Heliomicrobium gestii: one gene and its partner. The protein of the gene in region 1 interacts with the protein of each later gene in a pairwise test. Links are inferred from orthologs where the notes say so. Each region holds a gene or a part of one and is shown on either strand. Other genes may lie near its edges.

Region 1 (4,749 bases):
AGTGTGCCCTTGCGGAGAACATGCTGGATCGCCTGATCGAGACAAGCCTGCACAGTCCGGTCCAGCGACTGTTCGGCCAAGTCTCGGAGCGTTTCTACACCCTTGTAGGTCCGGTTCGGCTCGATCTTGTCGGCAACGTAGACGATCTTTGCCAAAAGCCCCATGCCGGGATGGCCGACCGTGTGATGGCGCACCGCCTCGAGCACCTCGTCGTCATCGAAGTCGTACTCCCTTGCCGCCCACCAGGCGCCGGCGTACCCGTGGAGGATTTCGGCCTGTTTTCGCTCCCACGGGTGGAGAGAAACACCGGCTTCCTCACAGGCCTCGATCAGCCGATCGGCCCGCCACTCGCGGGCGATGTCGTGAAGCAGTCCGGCCACACGGGCCCGCTCGGCGTCGGCGCCCCACCGGACTGCCAATCGAAAGGCCGTCTCGCCGGCCCCCACCGTATGGGCGTAGCGACGGGGGCTCAATGCACGGGCCAGATCTTCCTTCAGTCGCCGGCTGATGGCTTGCCAATCTCCCAACAGGATCATCCTTTCCGTCATACACAATAATAAACCTCCTATCCCATTACGGTCTAGGAGGTGCATATAAATTCTTTTATTGGTCCTGTCTGGGCTTGGCCTCGTTGACGGTCAGCATCCTGCCTTCATACTCGGCGCCGTTCATGGCTTCCACCATGCGCTCGGCGTCTTCATCTCTGACCTCGACGAAACCGAATCCTCTTGATCGCCCTGTCTCTCTGTCTGTGATGATCCGGCTGCTCAGCACCTCCCCGTAGGGGGAAAAGAGATCCGTCAGGTTTTCGGGCTTCGTTGCCCAAGGCAAATTGCCCACATAAAGGGTCCGAGTCAATTCCATTCACCTCACCATAACCCCATGATACTCGGCCTCAAGCGATGTACTTTCGCCCTGCGCTCGCGACTTAGTATGACCGGATACGGCGGGGTTATTCGCGGGGTGCTAGCGGTAACTTCCCGTTTCGATGATGCGGTGGACCACCGGCTCGGGCAAGAGGTACTTGACGGAACGCCCCTGGGCGAGGCGCTGGCGGATGTCGGTCGACGAGATGGCCAAGGCTGGCACCTCGATCAGGTGAATCCGTCCGGAAAACGCCTCCATGCAGGCCACCGCCTCGCGCAGGTGATCGCGGCCATAACCGGGGCGGTAGGCGGCGATAAAACGGCATTCGGCCATCAACTGATCGATCTGGCGCCAGGTCATGATCTCCAAGATGGCGTCGGCGCCGGTGATGAAGAAAAACTCCGCCTGTTCCCCATAGTCGCTCCGGAAGGAGCGGACCGTGTCGATGGCATAGGAATAGCCGGGGCGGCTTACCTCCACATCAGACATGCGAAAACGCGGGTTCGAGCAGGTAGCCAACTCGGTGAGGCGATAGCGTTCCCAAGGGTCGGTCACAAGCTGGCTCCGTTTGTGGGGCGGTCTCCCTGAGGGCACAAAGACGACGACAGACAAGTCGAAGAGATCGGCCGCCGCTTCGGCTGTCACCAGATGGCCAAAGTGAACAGGGTCAAAGGTCCCGCCCATGATGCCGACGCGTACAATCCCGTCGCCCGTTTGATTCACCTTGAATTTGGGCACCTTGATCCCGAAGGTGGTGTCCACCCACTCATAGTCAGTCAGGTCTTCCGGGATGGAGATGACGACGCCATGGGGACCGATGATAAAGCCCTTGCGCTCAACAGGGTGATTAGCGGATCTGTCCATCGCCGTAGCAGACGTACTTGATCGTCGTCAGTTCGTTCAGTCCCATGGGACCGCGGGCATGCAGTTTTTGGGTGGAGATGCCGATCTCGGCGCCCATGCCAAATTGGAAGCCGTCGGTGAACCGCGTCGAGGCGTTCACGTAGACAGCGGCGGCGTCGACACAGCGGGTGAACTCGCGGGCGCGGCCATAGTCGCGGGTGATGATGGCCTCCGAGTGACCGGTCGAGTATTTGCGGATATGTTCAAGGGCCTCATCGAAGCTGTCGACAACCTTAACGGCCAGGATCAGATCGAGAAACTCCGTGGCATAGTCCTCTTCGGTGGCCTCCTTGATCCCCTCAAAGAAACAGAGGGTGCGGGGACATCCGCGCAGCTCCACGTTCATCTCCGTCAGCACCTTGCCGATATGGGGGATGAACTTGCGGGCCACATCCTGGTGAACGAGAAGCGACTCGGCGGCGTTGCAGACGCCGGGGCGCTGGCACTTGGCGTTAATGATGATCCGTTCCGCCATTTCCAGATCGGCGTCGGCGTCCACATAGATGTGGCAGTTGCCAACACCTGTTTCGATGACCGGGACGGTGGCGTTTTTGACGACCGCCTGGATCAGACCGGCGCCGCCGCGGGGGATGAGCACGTCCAGGTAATCGTTCATGGTCATCATCTGCTGGGCCACTTCCCGGCTCGTGTCCTCCACCAACTGGATGGCCCCTTCCGGGATGCCGGCCTCTTCAGCCGCCTTGGCGATGACCTTGACGATGGCCATGTTGGAGCGAATCGCCTCAGAACCGCCGCGCAGCAAGACGGCGTTGCCCGTCTTCAGGCAAAGGCCGGCGGCGTCGACGGTGACGTTCGGACGGGCTTCATAAATGATGCCGACGACACCGAGGGGCACCCGCACCTGCCCGATTTCAAGGCCGTTGGGGCGGCGCCACTGGCGCTTCACTTCGCCGATCGGATCGGGCAGGCTGACAAGGGCATAGAGACCTTCCGCCATCTCTTCGACACGCTTTTTATTCAGCATCAGCCGATCTAAGAGCGACTTGGACATGCCTTTTTGCCGTCCCGCTTCCACGTCAAGGGCGTTGGCGGCCAGAATCTCTTCCTCCTGGGCCACCAAGGCGTAGGCCATCGCCTCAAGGGCCTTGTCTTTCACCTGCGAGGACAACGACCCCAGTTTGTAAGCGGCGTCTTTGGCTTTTTTGCCCTTCAGGGACAGTTCGGAATACATGTTCATGGCTCTTTCCCCCTGTTTCGCCTTTGCTTCTTATCCGATATGCCGGGAGACCATAACGGTCAGATCGTCCCGGTGCACGACCTCGTCAACGCCTTTTGCGCCCAAGGCCGCTTCAATGTCCTGGCACTGTTTCCCCATGATCCGCCGGACCTGGTCTGCCGAATACTGGGTGACGCCGCGGGCCACTTCCAGGCCTTCCGGCGCGATGATGCTCACCATATCGCCGCTCTGAAAATCACCGTCCGCCCGGGTGATGCCGCAAGGGAGCAAGCTCTTTCCGCCGGAGACGATCGCCTCGGCGGCGCCGGCGTCGATGTAGACGCGGCCGCTGCTGGCTGAGCTGAAGGCCAGCCAGCGCTTGTAGCCAGGCAGCGGCTTTTCATTGGGGAAAAACAAGGTCCCTACCTCTTCCCCGTTCATGATCTCGCGGAGACCGTTGGGCCGGCTGCCTTGGGCGATGACCATGGCGACGCCCGATTCAACAGCGATTTTGGCCGCTTGCAGCTTGGTGGCCATCCCGCCGGTGCCCAGGTTGGAGCCGGCGCCAGCGGCCATCGCTTCGATCTCCCGCGTGATCTCTGCCACTTCAGGGATAAAAACCGCTTCGGCGTCAACCCGCGGATTGGCCGAATAAAGACCTTCGATATCGGTCAACAGGATCAGCACGTCGCCTTGAACCAGACCGGCCACTAAGGCCGACAGGGTATCGTTGTCGCCGAAGCGAAGACGGATCTCGTCGATGGAGACCGTATCGTTTTCATTGATGATGGGGATGACGTTCATCCGCAGGAGCGCCTCCAGGGTATTGCCGGCGTTGATGTAGCGCTCCCGGAAGGCGAAGTCGTCCCGCGTCAACAGCACCTGAGCGACGACGAGGCCGTATTCGGCGAAAAGCTTTTCATACATATGCATGAGAATGCCCTGGCCGACGGCGGCGCAGGCTTGTTTCTCCGGCACCGCTTTCGGCCGCTTCTCCAGACCCAATCGCCCCATGCCGGCGCCAACGGCGCCGGAACTGACCAGTATGACCTGATGACCCCGGTTGGAGAGATCGGCCAGTTGCCGGACCAGCTTTTCCATCTGCTCCAGGTTCAGTTTGCCGGTGCCGTGGGTCAAGGTGCTGGTGCCGACCTTGACGATGACGCGGCGGGCCTTGGGCAGGTCCTGGCGTCCAAACACGGGGGCCACCTCCACAGTCGATTGATGGGCGTCGGCGACGACCTGTAACAGCGTCCTGTATACAGGATCGTCCCTTTTGTATTGTGGTTTATTCTCGATAGGACGGGCGTTTCCTGCCTTGACCCTTTTTACACAATTTTTTCAGAATCGAGCAAATTGGGCAATCAATTTATTCGCCGTCGTCGCCACGATCGGCATATTGGGCGGCATACTCGATAAAGTCAAACTCCAGGTCGCGGATGCGGACAGGGTCGCCGTGTTGGCAACCGGCGTCGCGCAAGGCCTGATCGACGCCCATCACGTCAAAAATGCGCTGCAAGCGGGCCACCGATTCTTCGTTTTCCATGTCGGTCATGGCCACATGGCGCTCCACTTCCTTGCCGGTGACGACAAAGACGCCCTCTTCGTCCCGGTGGATCTTGAAGCGTTCCTCAGCCTTGCCGGAGAAGCGAACATCCATGTGCGCGTCTGCGGTGACCGTCTCGAAGACGACAGGCCCCAGTTCCTCCAGTCCCTTGTGAACGTGATAGATCAACGGGTCCAACCCCTGGCGGGTGGCCGCCGAGATGGGGAAGATCACGGCCTCTTCACCGAGCTTCTCC
Region 2 (7,720 bases), on another replicon or contig:
GATGTCCACCAGTTTCGGCCAAAGAGCCAAAAAGAGGATCGCCAACGTGCCCGCCATCCAGTACATGGACTCCTTTTCACTGAGGCGGTTTTGTTTTACCTTCCGAATGACATAGACCGCAAAGGCAAAGGCGACCAGTCGAACAAACCAGATCAGTTTTAGACTCACCGGGAATGGCTCCCTTCCGCGTTGACGGCCAGGACCTTCCGGTAGGCTCGTCCCTTGATGATGGCGATAAAGATGCTGTACATCATCGTCGCAAGGTATTTGACGACTTTCAAGCCCGTGTGCATGCTCTCGCCGTGCAACCGCTCTCGAATCGAGGCCGGCCGCTCGGTCACGCGAAACCCGGCCAGGATCATCAACACGAGCACATTGGCATCGGGAAAATCGACGGGAAACTGGTTGGGTCGTGAATAGAAGGAGAAGACACGGCGGTTCAGCAATTGCAGACCGGAGGTGGGATCAGCCACATCCTGCCGAGTCAACAGCTTGATCAGGAGCGAAAAAATCTTGATGCCCAAGCCGCGCATCCAGTTGGTGTGTTTTTTATTGTCGACGAAACGAGACCCGATGACGATATCGGCGCAGGTGTCCTTCATCGCCCGCGCCATGTCGAGGATGTTGGCCGGATCATGCTGGCCGTCGCCGTCAAACTGGATGACGTAGTCGTAGCCATAGCGAACAGCATACTTAAATCCCGTCTGTAGCGCCGCCCCGTAGCGCAGATTGAAAGGATGGCGAAGAACGACAGCGCCATGGTGGGCGGCTATCTCCGCCGTCTTGTCACGCGAGCCGTCGTCGATGACGACGACATCCACCCACGGCGTGACCTGTCTCAGTTCGTCGAGAACACCGGCGATATTTTCCGCCTCATTATAGGCGGGGATGATGACTAGGCATTTTCCAGGCAACCAGTCACTCAAGCTTCGATCCCCCGTTGTTCAAAAATCCAGATTTATCGATATGGACATGAAAAAATGGTATATACAAAGCACACCGATATGAAAGTTATCGAGCTATTAAAAGTTCATACAACATGTTTCGCAGATTTTTTCGCCAGTGGGTCGGTGTTACTCCGAACTGCCGCCATGTGTCTGTTTTAGCGACCTTTCCGTCAATTGTGACGGGATACTTCACTGTTAAAGGTTACTTTCAATCTCATCAGCTTCCGCACAGCGATGCCTTTATTTTATCATCATTGCACCCATTACAACCATAAAGGACATTCCACTCAAAAAACGACTGCAAGAGGCCCCGATGCCTCCCTGCAGTCGTTTCTAGACCGGGCTACCCGATCCGTTGGGGAATCAATTGGGAAAAGCTTAAAAATTGTTGATATAGACCGTCTTCGTGACGCCATCCCAGTCGATTTTCACGCCAAAGGCCTCCGAAATCAGCCGTAATGGTACATAGGTCGTCCCATCGACAATCTCCGGCGCAACGATGGTGCTCGGGTCAGATACGGTCAAGGGCTTCTTGTTCTTAACCACATCGGTTTTTCCCACCCAGAGTTGCACCGTATCCAGCCCGCGAACCAGATCGATCCGTTGTTCACTGCCTGTCCAATTTATGTCGGCTTTCAGCTTTTCAGCCACCAGTCGCAGCGGAACCATCGTACGTCCGTCTTTGGAATAGGGAGCCGGTTGGGCATTGAGCAATTCGTAGTCAACGGCAACACGGATCGCATTGTCCATCACCGGGCTGAGGGACTCATCTTGATTGCACCATAACAAGGCGTAAGTTCCCGAGGCATGACCTGTTTCCGCTTCTACCGCGCCATAATGGCCATCCCAGAAGATGCGTGAAGAGAGCAGGTCCCAGTTCTTTTCACCCTCGTTCCAGTAACCGACGTGAAAACGACCGATCGGCAAATCGGTTTTCATCTGACTGGCTCGGGCGAAGTCGATATCGCTGATATTGAAAATGACGCGCATCGGCTTTTCTAAGGAGGCGACATAGTTGCCGGCAGCATTATTGAAGTTCGCGTCGATCACCCGGGTCACATAAAAGCGATCGTTCGGAGCGATTTTGGCGATATCGACAGGTTTGATCTTAATTTGGCCTTTTGCCTTAAAGGTGTTGGCTGGAAATTCAAGCCGCATATCAAGGGATGTTTCCTTGCAGACGTCTCCGTTTTTCCCGACAGTATAATCCCCTGCATTGGCAACGCCGGGAATCACAACCGTCGCCAAAGCGAGTGACAAGGTTAGCGCCAAAGAAGTGACTTTGCCATTCCATTTTTTCTTCATAACAACAGCCTCCCTTGAATTTGCTCTGTTTTGTTTCGTTATATGTAGATTCATTTGAACCCTGCTATTATGTAGTGCTACTTCGCCGGGGTTACGCCGCCGGCGCCTTGGGCCGCCGCCTGCTTCAACAGGTTGACCTTCTGTTGGGCCCCTTTATCCCCTTGCGCCGCCGCCTTTTGGTACCACGCGAGGGCCTGTTCCCGGCTCTTAGAGGTCCCCACGCCATCTTCGTACATCAAGGCTAAGGCAATCTGGGCATCTTTGTTCCCATTTTCAGCGGCCGATTGGAACCACTTGAAGGCTTCGGTCGCGTTTTGAGGCACACCAACACCATTTAAATAGGCATATCCCAGGTGATACTGCCCTTTGTCATACCCCTGATTGGCGGCTTTCTGAAACCATTTTACCGCCTCTTCCCCGTTCGGCGCGACACCGTTACCGGTAAAGTAAAAAACACCGAGGTTATTTTGGGCTTTGGGATCACCCTGTTCGGCTGCTTGCTTCAGCCACTTTAGGCCCTCATCTACATTTTTCTCTGTGTTGTCGCCGTTAACCAGCATCGTTCCGAGCTTGTACTGGGCAGATGTGTCACCCTTTTCCGCTTCTTTGCGGACCTCTTCCATCTTCACCGGTGCGTTTCCCGCGGCTGCATCGGAATTCGCCGGATTTACTTGGGCTCCACTGTTTGCCGAAGGGGAATTCGTCGTCTCGTCTGCCGCCTTAGTTTGGTTGAAACCGCATCCGGTTACCGTTACCGCAAGGGTAAGGAACAAACCGATAGAGATCACTTTTTTCAACAACGCACAATGCCTCCAATAAAAAGAATGGGTTGTGTTGAATATATTACCACAAGTTTCATCGGTTGTGGGGCGACTCACCGAGAAAAACCCTTCCCTTTTGCACACCGACTAAAACAGAATGACCCCTTTGGAGAGTTGCGCCTTTCTCATTCGTAAGTAACGCTGTTAGCAACATTCCATTATCCAACCGAAGAACCACTCGAAACCCCTGACCCAAAAAGGTCAAGGACTGCACTTGCCCCAAACAATAGGATTGCCCCACTTCTCTTTGGTCGCATTCTTCCCCTGAGCACAGTTTGATTTCAACATCTTCCGGACGGATCAACAGATCGACCCTGGTGCCATCAGGCCACTGGGGTGCAGGAAAAGACCATTCTCCGGCCACTGCCGTTCCTTGCGACACCTCGGCGGAGAGCCAATTCGCGTCCCCCATGAAACGCGCGACAAAGGCGGTGACAGGATGTTCATAGATCTCCTGTGGCCTTCCCAATTGCTCCAGTCTGCCCTGCTGAATGACAGCCACTTGATCTGCCAATTCCAACGCCTCCTGCTGGTCATGCGTAACGAATAGACTCGTCACCGGAATCTCGTCATGCAGTTGGCGAAGCCATAGCCTCAGTTCCTTCCGGATCTGGGCATCTACAGCGGCGAAGGGCTCGTCGAGGAGCAACAACCGCGGTTTCGCCGCCAACGCCCGAGCGAAGGCGACACGTTGCTGCTGCCCGCCGGACAACTGGCTGGGATATCGCATTTCCAATCCAGCAATGCCCGTAACCCCCATCAACTCATTCACGCGATCGTGAATGGCGCTTTTCGTCCATTTCTTCATTCTCAGCCCAAAAGCGATGTTTTCAAAAACCGTCATATGCATAAACAGCGCGTAATTTTGAAAGACAAAGCCAATTTCCCGCTTTTGCGGCGGGAGATGATCCACCCGCTGCCCAGCCAAATGCACTTCACCGGCACTGGGCGTCTCCAATCCCGCAATAAGCCGAAGCAAGGTTGTCTTTCCGCCGCCACTTGGGCCAAGCAACGCCGTAATGCCGCCATCGAGCACCTTGAAGCTAACCTCGTCAACAGCCGGCGGAAGTCCCTTCCCGTAAGACTTGCTTAACTGTTTCACCTCAACCGTCAAAAAAAAGCGCCTCCTGTTGAGCTTTCCAGCTTCCCTCGGGACAGTAGCCCTACTCCCTAGTCAACTTATTTTCCCAAATAGAACTCATCTGGCCGGCCCGGCGGCAACAGCGGTTTTCCTTCGATTACAGCCAACAGCGTTGTCGAATCCATCTGGCGAGCAACGAAATCGCGAATTTCCGCCATCAATCGGCGGAATTTGCAAACACTCTCCTCGGTGCACGCCTGGTATTGTGTGACCGATACACAACCAATCGGGGCTAGAATGCCATCAAAGTGACGCACCACCTGCCCGAGCGTGATCTGTTCCGGCGAACAGGCGAGCACATACCCGCCGTACTTTCCCGGCACACTGGTCACCCAGTTTTTCGTTTTCAAGTCCAACATGATCTGTTCCAAAAAGCGTTTGGGTATCCGGTTTCTCTCGGCCAGTTCCCGCAAGGATACCGGCTCGTCGCCATAGGACTCCGCCAAGGTGCACAAAGCCCGCAACGCGTAGTCTGTTTTCTTCGAAATCTTCATCTGCGTGCACCTCCATGACCATTTTTACAATCACAAACACCTTTTTTCACTCAGAAGGACGGCTTCCCCTCTCGCCGCCCTTTGACCCACTCCAACAGCCCGACAAGAGCAACGGCAAGGAAAGATAACACGAGAGCCACCGAATAGGCGCCACGCAAATTAAAATCGGCAGCCGCCTGGTAGATATAGAGTGTGGCAGACTGGGTTTCACTAATGAGATTACCCGATACGACAATAACAGCCCCGAACTCGCCCAAGGAACGCGCCGCGGTCATAACAACCCCGTAGGCGAGACTCCAGCGAATAGACGGGAGAGTAACCTGCCAAAACGTCTGCCACGATCCTGCGCCCAGTGTATAGGCCGCCTCTTCCTGTCTCGTCCCCAAGGCCTCTAATAAGGGAACCAGTTCCCTCACCACAAAAGGCAACGTAACAAAAACGGTAGCGAGAATCATACCGGGAATTGCAAATATGACTTTTATCCCCCATAAACCAAAAAAAGCCCCAAACAAACGATTCGGACCGTAAAGCAAGACCAACATTAACCCCGCTACAACCGGAGAGACAGCAAAGGGCAAATCGACCAGGCTGTTGACCAAAGACCTGCCGGGAAACCTGTGGCGAGCCAGAACAATCGAGATCAACACACCAAAACATCCGTTAATCAAGACAACTGCCAGCGTTATTTCGATACTTACCCAAAGGGCGTGCACCGCTTCGGGCCGCATAACTTCCCTCAAAAAAGCAGCAACCCCGCCGGTGAAGGCTTCCACCAGTAAAGCCCCCATCGGCGCAAGCAATAAAATTCCGAACCACAGATAAATGAACGCTGCCACAAAAAAACGGATCAACGGCGAATCCCCCCCCATTTTTGCGCCCACCGATGCTGCAACAAAAGCATCATCAGCGAAAGGGTCAGCAAGCAGACAGACATCACCGCCGCTCCCGTGATATCAGAACTTTCCACTAAACCATAGATATACACAGACGCCACCTGCGTTTTCAGCGGAATGTTGCCGGAGACCAGCACGATCGCACCGAACTCCGCAATCGCCCGTGAAAAGGTCAACGTAAAACCGGAAAACAGACCCGGACGGATCATAGGCAGCAAGATATACCAAAAAATATGCCAGCGGCCGGCGCCAAGGGTTTTGGCCGCTTCCTCCATCTGACTGCAGCCGGCTTCTAAGAGCGGCTGCACAGTTCGTATCGAAAAAGGGAACGTTACGACCAACAGGGCCAGTAAAATCCCTGGATAGTCAAAGATTATCGCAAGTTTTTGTTCCGTTAGCCAACGACCAAACAAGCCCTGCAGCCCATATAAGCCAAGTAACATCATCCCGATCACCGCCGTTGGGATGGCCATCGGTAAATCCACCAGCGCATTCAGCAATCGTTTTCCCGGCAAATCATACCGAACCAAACCATAGGCGATGACCAACCCTGCTGCGCTATTGATCAACGCTGTCACCAGTCCGAGCGCGATTGTTAGTTTAAACGCAAACACTGCGGCCGGCGATTGAAGGGTAGTAAAAAAACCGGCCAAACCGCCGAGGGAGGCTTGCGAAAGCAATCCCCCCAGCGGAATGACCACCATGAGCAACAGATATCCAATCACCCCGCCGCGCAGCGCGAACCCGCTTATGTCCGCGATCGTTGTCGGGGTATCAGCGTTTTTACTTACCGTCCACATATTCAAGCTCCATTGTTGAGATTATGCACCCTTTTTACCTTCGACAATTTCCGTCCAAACTCCTTTTGGCCCATAGAGTTGTTCAAACACGGTATCCCAACCGCCAAGATACTGAATATCAAAAAGCCATTCCGGTTGGGGAAACTTATCTTTCGTTTCCGCGACCACCTCGGGCACGACTGGACGAAAACCATACTTGGCAAAGGCGCGTTGCGCTTCCTGGGACTGTAAGAAGGTGACAAAAGCCTCAACCGCCGCACGATTTCCATGTTTTTCTACGTTCTTATCCACTAACGCGACAGGGTTTTCGATTAGAACCGTTGCTTTCGGATAAATCACGTCATAGAGTGGTTGTTCCATGTTCCGAAGCAGCAACTCATTTTCATAGGTTACCACCACATCCCCAAGCCCTTTTTCGAAGGTGGTCATCGACTCCCGACCGCTGTTATCCATCACCTTGACATTCTTCTGAATGGACGCCAGCAGTTCCGCACCCTTATCGGGATTTTTCTTTCCCGTCTCTATTTCCGCCGTCTTTACGCCCGCGCCATAAATGGCGTTGATATCCCACATGGCGCCGCCGGAGGTGCGTGGACTGGGATAGAGGACCGTCACTCCCGGCTTGCCAAGATCCTGCCATTCACGAATCCCCAAGGGATTCCCCTTCTTGACGCCTAGCGCCACTACGGAGCGTGTAATCATCCCGGCATAGGGACGATCTTTCCAGTTGTGAGTGATCAATCCGGCCTTTCGGATCGTCTCGATATCACCTTCCAATGACAACGCGGCTACATCCGCTTCCAACCCATTGACGATGGCCCGTGCTTGAGCACCGGAACCAACATAGGATTCTTTGAAGGTTACCGTTTGCCCCGTCTTCTCTTTCCATTGTTTCTGAAAAGCCGGAATGATCTCCTTTTGGTAGGCTTCTTTGGGAACCGTATAGGCAGCAAGCATGATTTGCGTCGTTCCCTCGGCGTTCGGCGCTTCAGAATGACTGCATCCTGATAGCGTCAAAAGTAACATGCCTGCGCTAATTAACCGAAACAGCGTCTTGGCTCGTTTCATCATCGTTCCTCCAATTCATATTAGCCAATAAACCCAACAAAACTCACTACATCGCTCATGGCAAACTCGATGATTGGCACATCCTCCGGGTTTCCATCTCGTCCATGACCTGTAATGATTGTGACGGACTTGATACTTTCAGGTTTTGCAACAATATAATCACGACTTTGTTGGTAGTTGTTAAACTTAAACATAGATTACTCCACTAGGAAATCTTTGTCAACCGACATTTCTAACCCATTAGAACTTAT

The links. Proteins that work in one complex are often made in the same cells at the same time.
Region 2: the proteins of GTO89_RS04470 (region 1) and GTO89_RS08525 interact in binary tests that used the Escherichia coli proteins (3 or more experiments, as listed by UniProt). The link is inferred for Heliomicrobium gestii from one-to-one orthologs.

Annotation. Positions count from the first base shown.
Region 1 is NZ_WXEX01000003.1:128,782-133,530, reverse strand. Bases 842-3,748 are described here. They hold GTO89_RS04470 (glutamate-5-semialdehyde dehydrogenase), read right to left. Parts: upstream 2,969-3,748; coding sequence 1,715-2,968; downstream 842-1,714. Other genes in these bases: proB (glutamate 5-kinase), read right to left, coding at 2,999-3,748; nadD (nicotinate-nucleotide adenylyltransferase), read right to left, coding at 967-1,731; GTO89_RS04480 (RNA-binding protein), read right to left, coding at 842-864. In the rest of the region: bis(5'-nucleosyl)-tetraphosphatase (symmetrical) YqeK, read right to left, coding at 1-548; more of GTO89_RS04480, read right to left, coding at 604-841; more of proB, read right to left, coding at 3,749-4,147; GTPase ObgE, read right to left, coding at 4,317-4,749. UniProt on the Escherichia coli protein: Catalyzes the NADPH-dependent reduction of L-glutamate 5-phosphate into L-glutamate 5-semialdehyde and phosphate. The product spontaneously undergoes cyclization to form 1-pyrroline-5-carboxylate.
Region 2 is NZ_WXEX01000006.1:105,795-113,514, forward strand. Bases 2,148-5,012 are described here. They hold GTO89_RS08525 (ABC transporter ATP-binding protein), read right to left. Parts: upstream 4,188-5,012; coding sequence 3,108-4,187; downstream 2,148-3,107. Other genes in these bases: GTO89_RS08515 (copper amine oxidase N-terminal domain-containing protein), read right to left, coding at 2,148-2,252; GTO89_RS08520 (tetratricopeptide repeat protein), read right to left, coding at 2,330-3,040; GTO89_RS08530 (RrF2 family transcriptional regulator), read right to left, coding at 4,253-4,708; GTO89_RS08535 (sulfate ABC transporter permease), read right to left, coding at 4,759-5,012. Also shown: GTO89_RS08505 (DUF2304 domain-containing protein), read right to left, coding at 1-168; GTO89_RS08510 (glycosyltransferase family 2 protein), read right to left, coding at 165-926; more of GTO89_RS08515, read right to left, coding at 1,326-2,147; more of GTO89_RS08535, read right to left, coding at 5,013-5,559; GTO89_RS08540 (ABC transporter permease), read right to left, coding at 5,556-6,401; GTO89_RS08545 (sulfate ABC transporter substrate-binding protein), read right to left, coding at 6,423-7,469; GTO89_RS08550 (hypothetical protein), read right to left, coding at 7,490-7,663. UniProt on the Escherichia coli protein: Part of the ABC transporter complex CysAWTP involved in sulfate/thiosulfate import. Responsible for energy coupling to the transport system.